4 regions of the Kribbella amoyensis genome follow, and region 4 is predicted to be linked to each of the others. Evidence: riboswitches for the same ligand, from Rfam matches in the RefSeq annotation. Region 4 holds a riboswitch; each other region holds the start of a gene.
What was found. Region 4 has a riboswitch for cobalamin ahead of FB561_RS07450 (CbtB domain-containing protein). Riboswitches for the same ligand answer to the same signal wherever they lie in the genome.
Positions count from the first base shown of each region.

Region 1 (3,865 bases), 790 kb from region 4:
CTTCGCCGTCGGCGCGATGGGCCTGGTCACGATCGCCCCGCTGGTCGTCTTCGGCCTGTACGGCGGCGCCCTCGCGGACCACATGGACCGCCGCAAGATGCTGATCGGCACCGGCGCGGCCCAAGTGCTCATCTGCGCACTCCTGCTGGCCAACACGCTGCTCGACGATCCCCGTGTCTGGCTGATCTACGTCTGCGGCGCCCTGAACGCGATCGCCTCGTCCCTGCAGCGCCCGAGCCGCGAAGCCCTGTTCCCGAGGGTCGTCCGGCACGAGCAGATGCCGGCGGCCGTGACGCTCAACTCCCTGACGCTCCAGGTCGGCCAGCTCGCCGGTCCGGCGCTCGGCGGGTTGCTGGTCGGCACGGCGGGCGTGACCTGGGCGTTCGCGGTGGAACTGGCCGGCCTGGCGATCGCGACGCTGCTGTACGTACGTCTCGGCTCGTACAAGTCGAACGAGCACAGCACCCCACCGAGCCTGCGAGCGATCGGCGACGGAGTCCGGTACGCCTTCCGCCGGCGGGACCTGCTGGGAACCTACGCGGTGGACATGGTCGGGATGTTCCTGGCGATGCCGATCGTCCTCTTCCCGGCGTTCGCGACCGAGGTGCTGAAGGAACCGAAGCTCCTGGGGTTGCTGTACAGCGCGGAGGCGATCGGCGCGATGCTGGCGACGCTGACGAGCGGTTGGGCGAGCCGGGTCCATCACCACGGCCGCGCTGTGGTGCTCGCGACGATCACCTGGGGCGCGTCGGTCGGGATCGCGGGACTGGCGCCGAACATCTGGTTCGCGATCGCCTTCTTCGCGGTCGCGGGTGGAGCGGACATGATCTCGGGACTGTTCCGCGCGGTGATCTGGAACCAGACGATCCCGGACGAGATGCGCGGCCGACTGGCGGGAATCGAGATGCTGTCGTACTCGCTGGGGCCGCTGGGCGGGCAGTCGAGATCGGGGTTGGTGGCGGACCTGACGAGCGTGCGGACGTCCATCGTGAGCGGCGGCGTGTTGTGCGTCGCGGGCGTGCTGGCGACGGCGGTATGGCTGAAGGACTTCTGGCGCTACGACGCAAGAACCGACGAGCACGCGGTGCGCGAGCGGGAACTGAGGTCCACGGCTGCCGTTGGGGAGGGCACGGCGCCGTAGCTGCGGACGGTTGGCGCGACTACCGCCTCTCAGGGTGAGCACGGCGACAGAGGAGCCGCGCGTGCTGGGTACTCCTCTGCTCCACCCGCCACCTGGGTACAGTCGGTGCACCATGCGAATCCGTCCCGTAGCCGCCTCGTCCACCGTGCTCGCCCTCGCCGCGCTGGCTGGGTGTGGTGGCGGTGGGAACGAGAGCGCGCCCGACGTACCTCCGCTGGTCTCCGTCAGCACCACGCCGACCGAGTCCCCCTCAGCGACCCCGACAGAAACGCCGGGCACCCCACCGACCGCGAAGGTCGCCGACACCCTTTGCGTGCGGATGGACCAGACCTTCGTCCAGGCCACACTCGCAGCGCCCGTCGTGACGATTCAGCCGAAGGCGGTTCCGGCGGAGATCGGGTTGCCCAGCTACGACCTCTGCCAGCTCGCGCTCAGCACCAGCCCGACTGGCCCGGTCCTCAAGGTCGGTACCTCCGTGCTCACCGCGACGAAGGGCGAGCTCGCCGCCGCGAAGAAGGCGTACGACGCGACGAGGGGCGAACCGTCCAAGCTCGTCTCCGTCGGCCAGGGCGGATTCGGGACCAGCCGCTTCGTCGTCTTCCTGCTCGGCACCAGGATGATCAAGGTGGAAGGCCCACCCGCCACCTCCGCGAAGTACGTCGCGCTCGGCCTGGAGGCGGCCCGGCAAGCACCCGGATTGCCCGAGGCGTCCCCGCTGATCACGCGCCCGGACTGCGAGCGCGGTACCTCGGCAGCGGCCAAGGTGATGGGCGCGGAGGCGATGGCGCGGCGCGACGGGCAGACGGCGACCGGGGACACGGTCTGCGGGTGGATCAACGCCGACGCGGTCCTGTACTCGACGGTGCGCCGGGTGCCGGATGCGCAAGCGGCGATGGCGTCGATCCGCAAGGCGCCGACCTCTCAGCCCGTACCGCTCGGCGACGAGGGGTACGTCGACACCGCGACTGGCCGCGGGACCATCCGCGTGGGGACCGACAAGATCGTCGACCTGGTTCCGACCGGCCGGCCGAAGACCGACGACATGGTCGCCTTCGCCCTCGCGATGTCCCCGCTCTACACCCGCTGAACCCCCTCGAAGTGGGACCTGCTCGTGCGACTTGATCGCAGGTTGGGTTACGGTACTCGCGCCGTGGTGTTCGGGAAGCCGGTGAAGTACCGGCGCGGCCCTCGCCACTGTGATCGGGAGTTCCGCCGCGCGTTCGCCTCGTAAGGGTGAGACCACTGGTCCGTGAGGACTGGGAAGGTCAGTGCGGTGGATGTGGTGTCCCGTCAGCCAGGAGACCGGCCACGGCGTGTCAGACCCATCCACGAGGTGCTGGAGGAGCGGTCCGCCATGGCCGTTGTACGTAAGGCAGTTGCTGCTGCCGTCGCCCTGTCCCTGCTCACGGCCTGCGGCGGCGCCGCCGAGGCCGGTCCGAGCACCGATGCCGTCACCGTGCGGAACTGCGGCCTGGACGTGTCCGTCGACGGCCCGCCCGAGCGGGTTTTCGCGGCGTACCAGCCGGCGATCGAGATGGCGCACGCGCTCGGCCTGTCCGATCGCCTGGTCGGTACGGCGTTCCTGGACTCCGAGGTGCTCCCGGAGTACGCCGACGCGCAGCGCGACCGCAAGTACTACAAGAACCTGCCGAGTCGCGAGGAACTGCTCAGCCACAACCCCGACTTCGTGCTGTCCGGGTTCAACGACGTGTTCAGCGCGGCCGGGACGGACGGGAGCTTCGGCAGCCGCAAGAGCCTGACCGACCTCGGGGTCCGGACCTGGATCTTCAGCCCGCTCTGCCCGACGGCGGACGGCAAGGGCGACGAGGCGATCGACCCGGCGAGCGTGTCGATGGACAACGTGTACGCCGATCTGCGCGACCTCGGCAAGCTGTTCGGCGCGGGGGACAAGGCGGAGCAGGTGATCGCCGACCAGCAGCGCCGGATCGCCGCCGTCGAGGCGAAGGTGAAGGGCGCGGACCGGCCGACGGTGGCGATCGTGCGACCCGGCCTCGAGGGCGGTGGGCTGACCGTGTCGGGCGGTCCCGACTTCGGCACGGTACTGATCCGCCAGGCCGGCGGCGTGAACGCGTTCGCGGATCTCACCGCCAAGCGGAACGTGAAGATCAGCGCCGAGGAGTTCATCAAGCGCGATCCCGACTACGTCCTGATCAGCGGCTGCTGCGACGCGACGCTGACCGAGGACCGGACCCGGCCCGATGTGGACAAGCTCCTCGCCAATCCCGCCTTCGCGAACCTCAAGGCCGTGCAGAACAAGCACGTCGTGCCGTGGTTGTTCGCACACCACTCGGCCGGTGTCCGCGGCGCCCACTCGACAGAGCTGATCGCGAAGATCATCCACCCGGATCGCGTCAAGTGACGCTGTCGCGTCGCCGCGGACTGCTGCACCACAGCGGTCCGCGCGCGGCGGGACTGGCCGCGGCGGTCACCGTCCTGCTGGCCGCGGTACTCCTCTCGCTCCTGGCCGGGGCGCAGTGGTTCGGGCCCCGCGACGTGTACGCCGCGGCCGCCGAGTTCGCCGGATCGGACACCGACCGCGTGATCCGGTACCTCCGCCTCCCGCGCACCGCGACCGGGTTGCTCGCGGGCGCCGCGTTGGGTCTGGCCGGCGCCTTGATGCAGGGCGTCACCCGCAACCCGCTGGCCGATCCCGGCCTGCTCGGCGTCAACGCGGGCGCGGCGCTGGCCGTGGTCGGGGCGATC
Region 1 is NZ_VIVK01000001.1:2,346,561-2,350,425, forward strand. It holds gene FB561_RS11205 (MFS transporter) at 1-1,141, shown strand, start outside; gene FB561_RS11210 (hypothetical protein) at 1,254-2,228, shown strand; cobalamin riboswitch at 2,276-2,466, shown strand; gene FB561_RS11215 (ABC transporter substrate-binding protein) at 2,496-3,521, shown strand; gene FB561_RS11220 (FecCD family ABC transporter permease) at 3,518-3,865, shown strand, end outside.
Region 1: linked by a shared signal. The riboswitch ahead of FB561_RS11215 (ABC transporter substrate-binding protein) and the one ahead of FB561_RS07450 (CbtB domain-containing protein) in region 4 are both predicted to bind cobalamin.

Region 2 (3,865 bases), on a different contig from region 4:
CGGATGCGCGAGCTGAACCTGATCACTGCCAAGCAGGCCGCGGACGCCAGGAAGGCGCCGGTGATCGACTTCAAGAAGATCCGCAAGGTCCCGAACGGCTGCGCCAACTCGCGGTACCCGTTCTACTGCGAGTACGCGGTGGCCAAGTTGCTGGACAACCCGGCCCTCGGCAGTACCCCGAAGGAGCGCGAGCACTACCTGAAGACCGGCGGGCTGACCATCCGGACCTCGCTCGACCCGCGGATCCAGGCGGCCGCGCAGGCGTCGATCAAGGAGCACGCCAAGGTCTCGGACACCGCGATCGCGGCCATCACCGTGGTCGAGCCAGGCAGCGGCCTGGTCAAGGGGATGGTGCAGAGCAAGCCGTACGGCAAGGGCCGCAACCACACGTACTACAACCTGAACGTGGAGAAGTCGTACCCCGGCGGGTACGGCGGGTTCCAGAACGGCTCCACCATGAAGGCGTTCACGATCGCGGCCGCGATCCAGCAGGGGCTGCCGCTGACGTACCGGATCAACTCGCCCGCGCAGATCGACCTGAGTGGACGCCGGTTCAAGACCTGCTCCGGCTCCACCCGGGACCCGAACTACCGCCCGCGGAACTCCACCCGCAGCGGCAACCTGACGATGATCGAAGCCGCGAAGGCCTCGACCAACACGTACTTCCTGCAACTGTCCCAGCGCACCGGGCTGTGCTCGATCGCCACGATCGCGGCGAACCTCGGCATGTACAACGCGCAGACCCAGGAACCGCTCGACCAGGTGGTCTCGATGACGCTCGGCGTCGGGTACGTGACTCCGTTGATGCTCTCGAACGCGTACGCGACCTTCGCGGCCCGCGGCAAGTACTGCCGGCCGACCGTGGTCACGTCGGTGCAGGACAAGTCCGGCAAGCCCGTCCAGACGCCCGGGATCGGTTGCCGGCAGGTCCTCACTCCCGCCGTCGCCGACGGCGTCAACCGCGTCCTCAGCGCCGTGATGGAACCGGGCGGTACCGGCGGCCGGCTGAACTTCGGCAACTGGGACCTGGCCGGCAAGACCGGCACCATCCAGGACAACCTGGCCGTCTGGTACGCCGGCTACACCCCGAACCTGGCCGCGGCCGCCGTCGTCGCCGACGCCACCCTGCCGTACACGAACCTGATGTACGGCCACACCCTCGACGGCCAGGACATCTCCGACCCGACCGGGTCCGGGACCGCGGGCCCGCTCTGGCAGACCGCGATGGAGAAGGCCCTGCAGGGGATGCCGCTGCGCCGCTTCGTCCCGCCGAACAGCAAGATCACCGGCGGCGACGGCAAGTCCCTGCCCCCGGTCAGCGGGATGAGCCCCGGCGAGGCGACGGACACGCTGAGCCGAGCCGGGTACCAGGTCGTCCTGTCCGGCGACCGGGTGAACTCCCCGGAGGCCGAGGGCACCGTCGCCTACACCGATCCGCGAACCGGCGACCGCCCGCCCCCGGGGTCCCAGGTGACGCTGTTCCTCTCCAACGGGCAGAACTGATCGCTGCCGAGGTGAGACGGCCGACACACCGGGTCGACGGGACGCGCTAAGGTCGGTGCCGCCGATGGTTCGTGTCGGCCGCGCAGAGGCGCGGCGAGGCACGAGGCAACAGGGAACCTGGCGCGAATCCGGGACTGCCCCGCAGCGGTGAACGGGAACGACCGCCGTCAGAAGCACTGGGCCGCAAGGCCTGGGAAGCGACGGCCAGTAGGCCAGCCGACCGAATCCGGTCGGCCCGCCCGTGAGTCCGAACACCTGCCTTCGGTCCGCACACCACCCGGTGTGCGGTGAGGTCGAGGGTCTCGTGGGAGGACCTGCCTGCAGCGGCTGCCGTGCGTCGGCGTGCCGCCTGGTCGCCGTCCCGCGAGCCCAGCGCCTCGTCACCGCGCTCGCGAGGAGAGAGACGTGAACACATCCATCGGTCCGATCGGGACCACCGTGCTGGGCTACCCGCGGATCGGGCCCCGGCGAGAACTCAAGCACGCCGTCGAGCAGTACTGGGCCGGCGCGATCGACGCCACCGAACTCGAGCGCCGCACGGCCGGGCAACGAGCCGCCACGCTCACCGACCTGGCCGGCCGCGGCTTGGACGTCGTTCCTGGCAACACGTTCTCGTACTACGACCAGGTACTCGACCTGGCCCATCTGGTCGACGCCGTACCGCACCGCTTCCGCGAACTCGGGTTGTCGCGGCTCGACACGTACTTCGCGATGGCCCGTGGTACCGGCGACGTGGCTCCGCTGGAACTGACGAAGTGGTTCGACACGAACTACCACTACCTGGTCCCCGAACTCGACGGCGCGACCAGCTTCCGGCTCGCCGGGGACAAGCCGCTGGCCGAGCTCGCCGAGGCGGCCGCGCTCGGGGTACGGACCCGGCCTGTCCTGGTCGGCCCGGTGACGTTCCTGCTGTTGTCGAAGGCGTCGGCGGATGCGGCCCCCGGCTTCGCCCCGCTCGATCTGCTCGACCCGCTGCTCGACGTGTACGCGGAACTGCTCGAGCGACTCGACGCGGCCGGCGCCGAGTGGGTCCAGCTCGACGAACCGGCGTTCGTGGCTGACCGGACCCCGGCCGAGTTGGACGTCTTGCGGTCCGCGTACGACCGGCTGTCCGCGCTCCCCCGGCGCCCGAAGCTGCTGGTGGCGTCGTACTTCGGCGACCTGGGCGACGCACTCCCCCGGCTGGCGGCCACCGCGGTGGAGGGGATCGCCGTCGACCTGGTGTCCGCGCCCGGGACCGTCGAACGGATCGCGGCGCTGCCCGAGTTCCAGCGCAAGACGGTGGTCGCGGGAGTGGTGGACGGGCGCAACGTTTGGCGGACCGACCTCGGGGCCGCCCTGTCACGGTGCGCGGTGCTGCTCGGATCGGTTGGTCAGCTGGTGGTTTCGACGTCCTGCTCGCTGCTCCACGTCCCGTACGACGTGGCCGTGGAGACCGACGTCGATCCCCAGGTCCGCGACCGGCTGAGCTTCGCCGCGCAGAAGGTCGACGAGGTGGTACTCCTCGGCCGGGCGCTCCACGACGACCGCGGCGTCCTGAGCTCGGCCGTTGGACGTGAGCCGGGAGATACCGAGATCCAGGCGCGAGTGGCCGCGATCCGGCCCGAGGACCGGCGTCGCGCCCCGTACGCCGAACGCGCCGCCGCGCAACGGGAGGCCCTCCGGCTGCCCGCGGTTCCGACCACGACGATCGGCTCCTTCCCGCAGACGGCCGACGTCCGCCGAGCGCGGGCCGAGTTCCAGGCGGGCCGGATCGACCAGTCGACGTACGACGAGCGGATGCGCGCCGAGATCGCCCGGGTGGTGCTGGTCCAGACCGAGCTGGGGCTCGACGTCCTGGTCCACGGCGAGCCGGAACGCAACGACATGGTGCAGTACTTCGCCGAGCAGCTCGACGGGTTCGCGACCACCCGGCTCGGCTGGGTCCAGTCGTACGGGACCCGCTGTGTCCGGCCGCCGATCCTGCACGGCGACGTGGCCCGGACCGGCCCGATGACGGTCGGCTGGACGTCGTACGCGCAGTCGCTCACCGATCGGCCGGTGAAGGGCATGCTGACCGGCCCGGTGACGATCCTGGCCTGGTCCTTCGTCCGCGACGACCAGCCGCTCGCGGTCACCGCGGACCAGGTCGCCCTCGCGCTCCGGGACGAGATCGGGGACCTGGTCGACGCCGGCACCGGCATCATCCAGGTCGACGAGCCCGCGTTGCGCGAACTGCTGCCGCTCCGCGAGGCCGAGCACAAGGAGTACCTGGACTGGGCGGTCGGCGCGTTCCGGTTGGCCACCGCCGGTGCGCCCGCGCGAGTCCAGGTGCACACGCATCTGTGCTACTCCGAGTTCGGCGCGGTGATCGCCGGGATCG
Region 2 is NZ_VIVK01000005.1:21,438-25,302, forward strand. It holds gene FB561_RS37520 (penicillin-binding protein) at 1-1,503, shown strand, start outside; cobalamin riboswitch at 1,552-1,780, shown strand; partial or broken gene metE (5-methyltetrahydropteroyltriglutamate--homocysteine S-methyltransferase) at 1,909-3,865, shown strand, end outside.
Region 2: linked by a shared signal. The riboswitch ahead of metE (5-methyltetrahydropteroyltriglutamate--homocysteine S-methyltransferase) and the one ahead of FB561_RS07450 (CbtB domain-containing protein) in region 4 are both predicted to bind cobalamin.

Region 3 (3,865 bases), 3.6 Mb from region 4:
TCCCCTTCATCTCCCCGGTGTGCACCATCAGCAACGGCCGGTTCCGCCGCTGCCGGGTGGTCAGACCGTCCTTCGGTACCTCGGTCGGCTGTCCTTGCGGCATCAGGCGGCCCGCCGTTCCGTCACCGCGCGGACCAGGTGACCCGCCGCGACCTCGCCCAGATCCAGGTACTCCGCGCCGAGGTCGCCGGCCAGTTCTGCCGCCAGCCCGAGCCGGACGCCACGCCGTGACTCACAGTCCACGACGATCGTGGCGATCCCCTGCGCCGCGATCCACCCGGCGGCCTGACGAGCCCGGGCGAAGGCGTTCTCACCTTGGGTCGCCCGGCCGTCGGTGACGAGGACGAGCATCGGCCGGCGGCGCGGATCGCGGATCGCGGCGATTCGCAGGACGTCGGCCGCTTGCAGCAGACCTTCGGCCAGTGGGGTCCGCCCGCCGGTCGGCAGGGATTCGAGCCGGCGAACCGCGGTCTCGACACTGCCGGTCGGCGGCAGCGCGACCGTGGCCGTGGTGCGGGCGAAGGTGACCAGGCCGACCGTGTCGCGGCGCTGGTACGCGTCCAGCAGGAGCGAGACGATCGCCGTCTTCACCTCGCCCATCCGCTTCTTCGTCCCCATCGAGCCGGACGCGTCGACGCAGAAGAGGACCAGGTTGCCCTCGCGGCCTTCGCGGACCGTCATCCGGACGTCGGCCGGCCGCACGGCGAGACCCGGACCGGTCCGGCCGCGGGTGCGCTGGTGCGGCGCCGCGTTGCGCAGGGTCGCCAGCAGATGCGGGCGGCCGGACTCACGCCCGACCCGGACGCGGTCGCCGACGACGCGGCCCACCTCGGTGATCGCGCGCGACCGGCGGCCGGCGACCCCGGTCCCGGCCGACTGGATGCTGAGCAGGCGCGCCTTGTACGGCTCGGAACTGGCCGCGACCTGCCCGGCCGGCGCCGCGCCAGCTTGCTCGGCGTTGTTCGCGTCGTCGGCGCCGGAGGACGCGGAGTCGCGGTCCGACCCATCACGATCCGGCCCGCCATCATCCGGACCACCCTCAGGCCCGCCACCCCCGGGACCGCCGTCGGGACCACCGTCGGGATCGTCGTCCGGGTCTTGCGGCATGCTGTCGTTGATCGCCTGCTCGAGCTGCTCCTCGTCCAGCCCGGGCGCGTCGAACGGGTTGCGCCGCCGCCGGTGCGGCAGGGCGAGCTTCGCCGCGGCCCGGACGTCCTCCACCTCCACCACGGTCCGCCCCGACCAGGCCGCGTGTGCGACCGCGGTCCGCGCGGTGACCAGGTCCGCCCGCATCCCGTCCACGTCGAAGGCGGCGCAGATCTCGGCGATCTGCCGCAGCGCCGGGTCGGTCAGGATCACGTCCGCCAGCAGGCTCCGCGCCTTGACGATGCGCTCGGCGAGTTCGCGCTGCGCGGCGTCGTACCGGCCGACGAAGCTCGCCGCGTCGGCCTCGTACGCCAGCCGTGCCCGCATCACCTCGACCCGGACCGCGGGATCCCGGCTCGCGACCACGTCCACGGTCAGGCCGAACCGGTCGAGCAGCTGTGGCCGGAGCTCGCCCTCCTCCGGGTTCATCGTCCCGACCAGGACGAACCGCGCCGGGTGCGTCACCGACACCCCGTCCCGCTCGACGGTCGCCCGGCCCATCGCGGCCGCGTCCAGCAGGACGTCGACCAGGTGGTCGTGCAGCAGGTTGACCTCGTCCACGTACAGCAGCCCGCGATGCGCGGCGGCGAGCAACCCCGGCTCGTACGCCGTGATGCCCTCGGCCAGCGCGCGTTCCAGGTGCAGCGAGCCGAGTACCCGGTCCTCGGTCGCGCCCACCGGCAGTTCCACCAGCCGCGCGGGTCGCACCGCAGCGGCAGCGGCGTCATGGGGACCGTCGGGGCAGTCGGGATCGGGGTCGCCCGGGTCGCAGGAGAACCGGCAGCCGGTGACCACGTCGACCGGGGGCAGGATCTCGGTCAGGGCGCGGACGGCCGTCGACTTGGCCGTCCCCTTCTCGCCGCGGATCAGCACGCCGCCGATGGCCGGTGAGATCGCGGCCAGCACCAGCGCGAGCTGCAGGTCGTCCATCCCGACGACGGCGGTGAACGGGAAGCCCAGCGAAGGACGGGCAGTGGTCGGAGCAGACCGCATCAGCGGCGATTCCCTTCGTCCAGCGGGTGTCCACGCCCGCAACGGCACTCGGCACACCCGGGCACGCCAACGCTCCCGGGCGGACGGCGGCAGATGTCCTGGCTTCCGGGAATCACCCGGTCACAGTGGCGGGACCGCCCCGGACTCCCGGCCTCAGCCGGTCACCGGTGTTCCTCCACTGCCGTCCGCCAGATCATGGCACACGGCGACGCCCCGGGCAGCACTCCGGTCGGGTGGCGACGATCACCACCTACCGGCCGCGGAGCCTCAGGACTGGAGCGCTTCGGTCCACCGGTCGGTGGGAACCGCGACGTCGGTCTCGCGCACCCCGACGATGGGCGTGACGGTGACGTAGCCCTTGGCCAGCAGGGCCTCGTCGGTGGCCGGGTCGGGCGCGGCCTCCGGGTCCTCCAGCACGATCATCGGCTCGCCGGTCTCGGCGACGGTCCCGGCGATGCGGGACCGTTCGATCGGCGTCAGGTGGGCGCGCCGGATCCCCTCCAGCTCGGCCACCGGGCGATCCGGGACGTTCAGCGTGAGGACCGTGCCGGCCGGTTCGCCGACGAGCCAGTCGAGCGCCTCGGCCGCGACCGCGCCGGCGGTCTCCAGGTACTGCGGGGTCTCGGAGTCGATACTCACTGCGAGCGCCGACATCCCCTGGGTCGCGGCGGTGAGCGCGGCCGCGACGGTCCCGGAGTGCAGGATCGGTACGCCGATGTTGTGGCCGTGGTTGATCCCGGAGACGACCACGTCCGGCGCGGCCCCGAACGCGCCGACGGCGGCCAGCGTCACCGCGAGCGCGGGCGTGCCGGCGATCCCCGTGAAGGTGATGCCACCGGCCTCCTCGGACGCCGACTCGATCGGCCGCCCGACCATCCCGGCCCGGGCGGACCCGACGCCGCTCTGGTCGTCCAGCGGCGCGACCACGACCACGTCGTGACCCTGGGCGGCGACGGCTGCCGCGAGGGCGCGGATCCCGCGCGCCTGGTACCCGTCGTCGTTGGTGATCAGGACCCGGAGTCGCTCGGCAGCCATGACTCCACCCAATCACACCGCGTCGGGCCCGGCCTGAACACCGGACGTCGAGCAGGAGTCAGCGGTCCTCGATGTCACCCTCGGTCTCGAGCACGGCGGCCCGCAGGGTCTCCAGGGCTTCGGCGGACGGCTCGGACCACAGTCCGCGCTGGGCCGCTTCGAGCAGCCGCTCCGCGATCCCGTGCCGGGCCCACGGGTTGGACTTGCGGAAGAACTCCGCCACCTCATGGTTCGCGACGTACTCGGTGGTGAGCGTCTCGTACATCCAGTCGTCCACCACCCCCGCGGTCGCGTCGTACCCGAAGAGGTAGTCGACCGTGGCCGCCATCTCGAAGGCGCCCTTGTACCCGTGCCGCTGCATCGCCGCCATCCAGCGCGGATTCACCACCCGGGCCCGGAAGACCCGCTTGGTCTCCTCCTCCAGCGACCGGGTCTTCACCTGCGCGGGCACCGCCGAGTCGCCGATGTACGCCTTCGGGTTGGCGCCGGTCAGGTGCCGCACCATCGCCACCATGCCGCCGTGGTACTGGAAGTAGTCGTCCGAGTCCATGATGTCGTGCTCGCGGGTGTCGGCGTTCTTCGCGGCCACCTGGATCCGGGCGTACGCGCGCTCCATCGACCCACGCGCCTCGGCCCCGTCCAGGCCCTGGCCGTACGCGTACCCGCCCCAGACCGCGTACACCTCGGCCAG
Region 3 is NZ_VIVK01000001.1:5,198,891-5,202,755, reverse strand. It holds gene cobO (cob(I)yrinic acid a,c-diamide adenosyltransferase) at 1-103, opposite strand, end outside; gene FB561_RS24330 (putative cobaltochelatase) at 103-2,139, opposite strand; cobalamin riboswitch at 2,211-2,337, opposite strand; gene surE (5'/3'-nucleotidase SurE) at 2,407-3,174, opposite strand; gene cobN (cobaltochelatase subunit CobN) at 3,233-3,865, opposite strand, start outside.
Region 3: linked by a shared signal. The riboswitch ahead of FB561_RS24330 (putative cobaltochelatase) and the one ahead of FB561_RS07450 (CbtB domain-containing protein) in region 4 are both predicted to bind cobalamin.

Region 4 (3,865 bases):
TGCCGGCGCGCAGGGAAAGCTCCACCGCCGCAAGTGGCCGGACGTCCACGTGCCGCAGCGACTCGGCCGGCGCTTCCAACACGTACAGCACTGCCGCCCGGACCACGGCCGGATGCACCACGGCGACGACCGTACTGCGCTCGTCGTGCCGCTGACCGAGATCGCCGAGCCAGTCGGCGACCCGGGTGATCAGGTCGTTCTCGGTCTCGCCGTTCGGCGGGGCGGTGTGCGGGCGGTCGAGCCATGCGGCGACCCGGTCCGGCTCGGCCGCGAGCAACTCCTCGAGGTTCCGCCCGGACCAGTCGCCGTACTGCCGATCGCGGAGCGCGGCGTCCACGGTCGGGGTCAGGCCGAGCACCTCGGCGGTCCGGACCGCGGCCGGTTCGGGACCGCAGTACGCGTGATCGGCGGACACCTTGAGCTCGCGGGCAGCGTCGAGCCCGGCCGCATCGGGCGCGGGCTCACCGCCGAGAACGAGGCCGCGGAGGCCTGGGGTCAGGGCATGCGCCAGCAGCCGAAGGGCGGTCACGCGGCCACCACCTCAGACTCGGACTTCGACGGAACGCGACGATCCACGAGCGCAGCGTAACCGAATCCGATCAGGGTCCAGAGCACCGCCTGAGTACCGAGCGAGGCGAACCGGAACTGCCAGAGCAGCGTGGCCGGGAACGACCCCGGCACCTCGTTGATCGCGGGCAGCACCAGGTACGCCGCGACCACGGTCGCCAGGAGCGCCGCACCGCCGACGCCGAGCCGGATCCACGGCGCCTCGCCGAACCGCGCCGCCCAGCGGGACGCGGCCACGCCGGCCCAGATCGCGAGCAACCCGATCACCAGGGTGAGCAGGTAGCTGACCGTGCGTTTGGTAATCGTCTCCGGGTCACCGACCGCGGGCGGGTTCGGCGGGTACTTCAGGAACGGCACCAGCACGATCCCGACGAACCCGGCTGCCGCCAGACCGAGCGCGGCGTACGAGTCGTTGGTGGTCCGCAGTCGCCGGCGCAGCAGCGTGAATCCGACGGCGAAGATGCCGCCGAGCGCGACGCCGTACAGGGCCGTGGCGAGGAAGAGGCCGGCCCGCTGACCGCTCCGGCTGACGAGTGGCTCCTCCTCGTCGGCGGGTGCCGCCTCCGTGCTGGTGTCGTGCGAATCGCCGTGGGTGTGCGCGGCGCCGCCAGCCTCTTCGATCGCGATCGCGGCGTCGATGTGCGGTTCGCCCGTCACGTACGCGAAGGCGCCGGCCAGCAGACCGGCGAAGAGCCCGACGAGGAGTCCGCGCACGACAAGGTTGCCGAAAGTGCGCATGACAGAGTCCTGTCCGTGAGGTTCAGCCCGGAACCCGGGCCGGTGAGGGGTGGAGCAGGACGTCAGTGGCAGGGCACGCCGAGCAGGTGCCGGCCGTCGTGCATCAGCTCGTGCAGGAACATCCCGGAACGGGAGACGGCGCCCTGGTCGAACGCGACCAGGTAAGCCAGCGTCAGCAGCAGACCGACGGTGAGCAGGGCGGTCGCGAGCAGACGCGGCGAGACAGCCGGTACGGCGACCGAGCGAGCAGGAGCGGGCATCGTGAATACCTCCTGGGGAAGTGCGCGTCCCCTTCGAAAGGTCTGCTGGTGCCCGAGCGTCCTGACTCACGAGCAAGCTCGCTCACAGTGGCGCGGCCGTACCGGACTCTCACCGGTTTCCCTCATGGCATCGCAGGTTGTCCTGCGAACCGTAGCGGCCACGTTCGGCAAGGGTCAACGGACGAGACGAGCCGGGTGATGTTTCCCACCGGGTCGCGGACCCACCTACGCTGAGCAGATGCCGTCTGCCCATCACCTGGTCGCGTTCGCCGTCACCGCCTTGGTGATCATCGTCGTCCCCGGACCGAGCGTGCTGTTCATCGTCGGTCGCGCGCTCGCCGTCGGCCGCCGGGAAGCGTTGCTCACGATGGTCGGCAACACGCTCGGCGCCACCGTGATGCTGCTCGCCGTCGCCTTCGGCCTCGGCGCCCTGATCGCGGCCAGCGCCGTCGCCCTGACCGTGGTGAAGCTGGCCGGCGCGGCGTACCTCGTGTATCTCGGCGTGCACGCGTTCCGCACCCGCAAGTCGCTGGCCGAGGCGCTCGCGACCGGGGTGAAGCCGGGCAGCACGCGGCGCGTTCTGCGGCAAGGGTTCCTGGTCGGCGTCACGAACGCGAAGACGGCCGTGTTCTTCGCCGTGGTGTTGCCGCAGTTCGTCGACGCGAAGGCGGGACCGGCGACGGCGCAGATCCTGGTCCTCGGCCTGGTGTTCCTGCTCATCGCCCTGTGCACCGACAGCCTGTGGGCCCTGGTCGCCGGGACGGCGCGGGAGTGGTTCGCCCGATCGCCACGGCGGCTCGAACTGGTCGGTGGGACCGGCGGGCTGATGATCATCGGCCTCGGCGCGAGCATCGCGGTCAGCGGGTCCAAGGAGTAGGCCGGCTCAGGCTCGCGTCCGCCGGGCCGCGACGACACCGAGCAGGGCGAGGGCCGCGGGCAGACCGAACGCGGTCAGGTACGCCGTCGTCGCGGAGTGCGGCTCGAGCGCGGCGAACAGCGAGCCGCCGACCGCCAGTACGGTTGCCGTCAGCAACGAGTCGCTCAGCTGCAAGGCCGAGCTGTTCGCGCCCTGCTGTTCCGGACTCGAGTACTCCAGCACCAGCACCGAGACGGTCGGGAACACGGTCCCCATCCCGAGCCCGGCCAAACCCCAGCCGAGGATCCCGATCACGACCGGGACGTGCTCGTTCAGGGTCGCGGCCGCGATCACGATGCCGAGCAGCAGCGACACCATGCCCGCCTGCAGGAAGACGTGCGGCTCGAACGGCTGGTTCGGCCGGCCGCGGTACCAGGAGGCTGCGGTCCAGCTCAGCGCGCTCACGGTGAGCACGAGCCCCGCGAACGCCGGCGACAGCCCGCGTTCACGGGTCAGCATCAGCGGCAGGAAGACCTCGGCCACGAACCCGGCTGCCGCGACCAGGCCGCGCAACGCGATCACCGCGGGCAGCCCGGCCCCGATCGCGAACGTGCCCTTCGGCAGCAGCCTGGGCGCGAACGAAGCGACCGCGGCCAGACCGACGACGATCAGCGCGAGCTGGAGTACGCCCCGCTGCTGGCCACCGTAGTGGAGCAGCCCGACGCCGACGGCGGCCGCGAGCGCCCACCACGCCTGCCTGTTCCAGAGCTTGCCACTGGTTGTCGCCCGGACGTCACCGCGAGCCAGACCGGGCCGCATGATCAGCGCGGCCGGGATCGCCATCACCGGTACGGCGAGGAAGACGATGCGCCAGTTGGTGTGCTCCACGATCAACCCGGCGATCGCGGGCCCGACCAACGACGGCACCACCCAGCCGGTCGCGAACGCCGCGAAGATCCGCGGTCGCAGCGCCGCCGGGTACAGGTGGCCGACGACCACGTACAACGCGACCGTCAGCAGGCCCGCGCCGAAGCCCTGGATGACGCGGCCGACGACCAGGACCTCCATCGTGGGAGCCAGCCCGGCGATCAGCAGTCCGGCGAGGAACCACGCGGTGCCGTACCAGAGCGGGCGGGTCGGCCCTTTCAGGTCGGACCAGGTGCCCGAGACGACCATCGCGACGACGCCGGAAGCCAGCGGCCCGCCGAACGCGAGGGCATACAGCGACAACCCGTCGAGCGCCTGCGCCACGGTCGGCATCGCGGTGGTGACCGCCAGCGACTCGAACGCGACCAGGGTGATCAGCGCGACCATCCCGACGGTCAGGGCGCGGTACTCCGGCGCGAGCACGCCGGGGGTTCGGGCCGGAGCGCGGGTCGGTTCGTCGGTCGCGGTGGTGGTCATGTCGAAACCTTCAGGCCTCAAGTGCGCTTGAAGTCAACTG
Region 4 is NZ_VIVK01000001.1:1,554,380-1,558,244, forward strand. It holds gene FB561_RS07440 (histidine phosphatase family protein) at 1-529, opposite strand, end outside; gene FB561_RS07445 (CbtA family protein) at 526-1,305, opposite strand; gene FB561_RS07450 (CbtB domain-containing protein) at 1,368-1,565, opposite strand; cobalamin riboswitch at 1,584-1,734, opposite strand; gene FB561_RS07455 (LysE family translocator) at 1,804-2,442, shown strand; gene FB561_RS07460 (MFS transporter) at 2,449-3,825, opposite strand.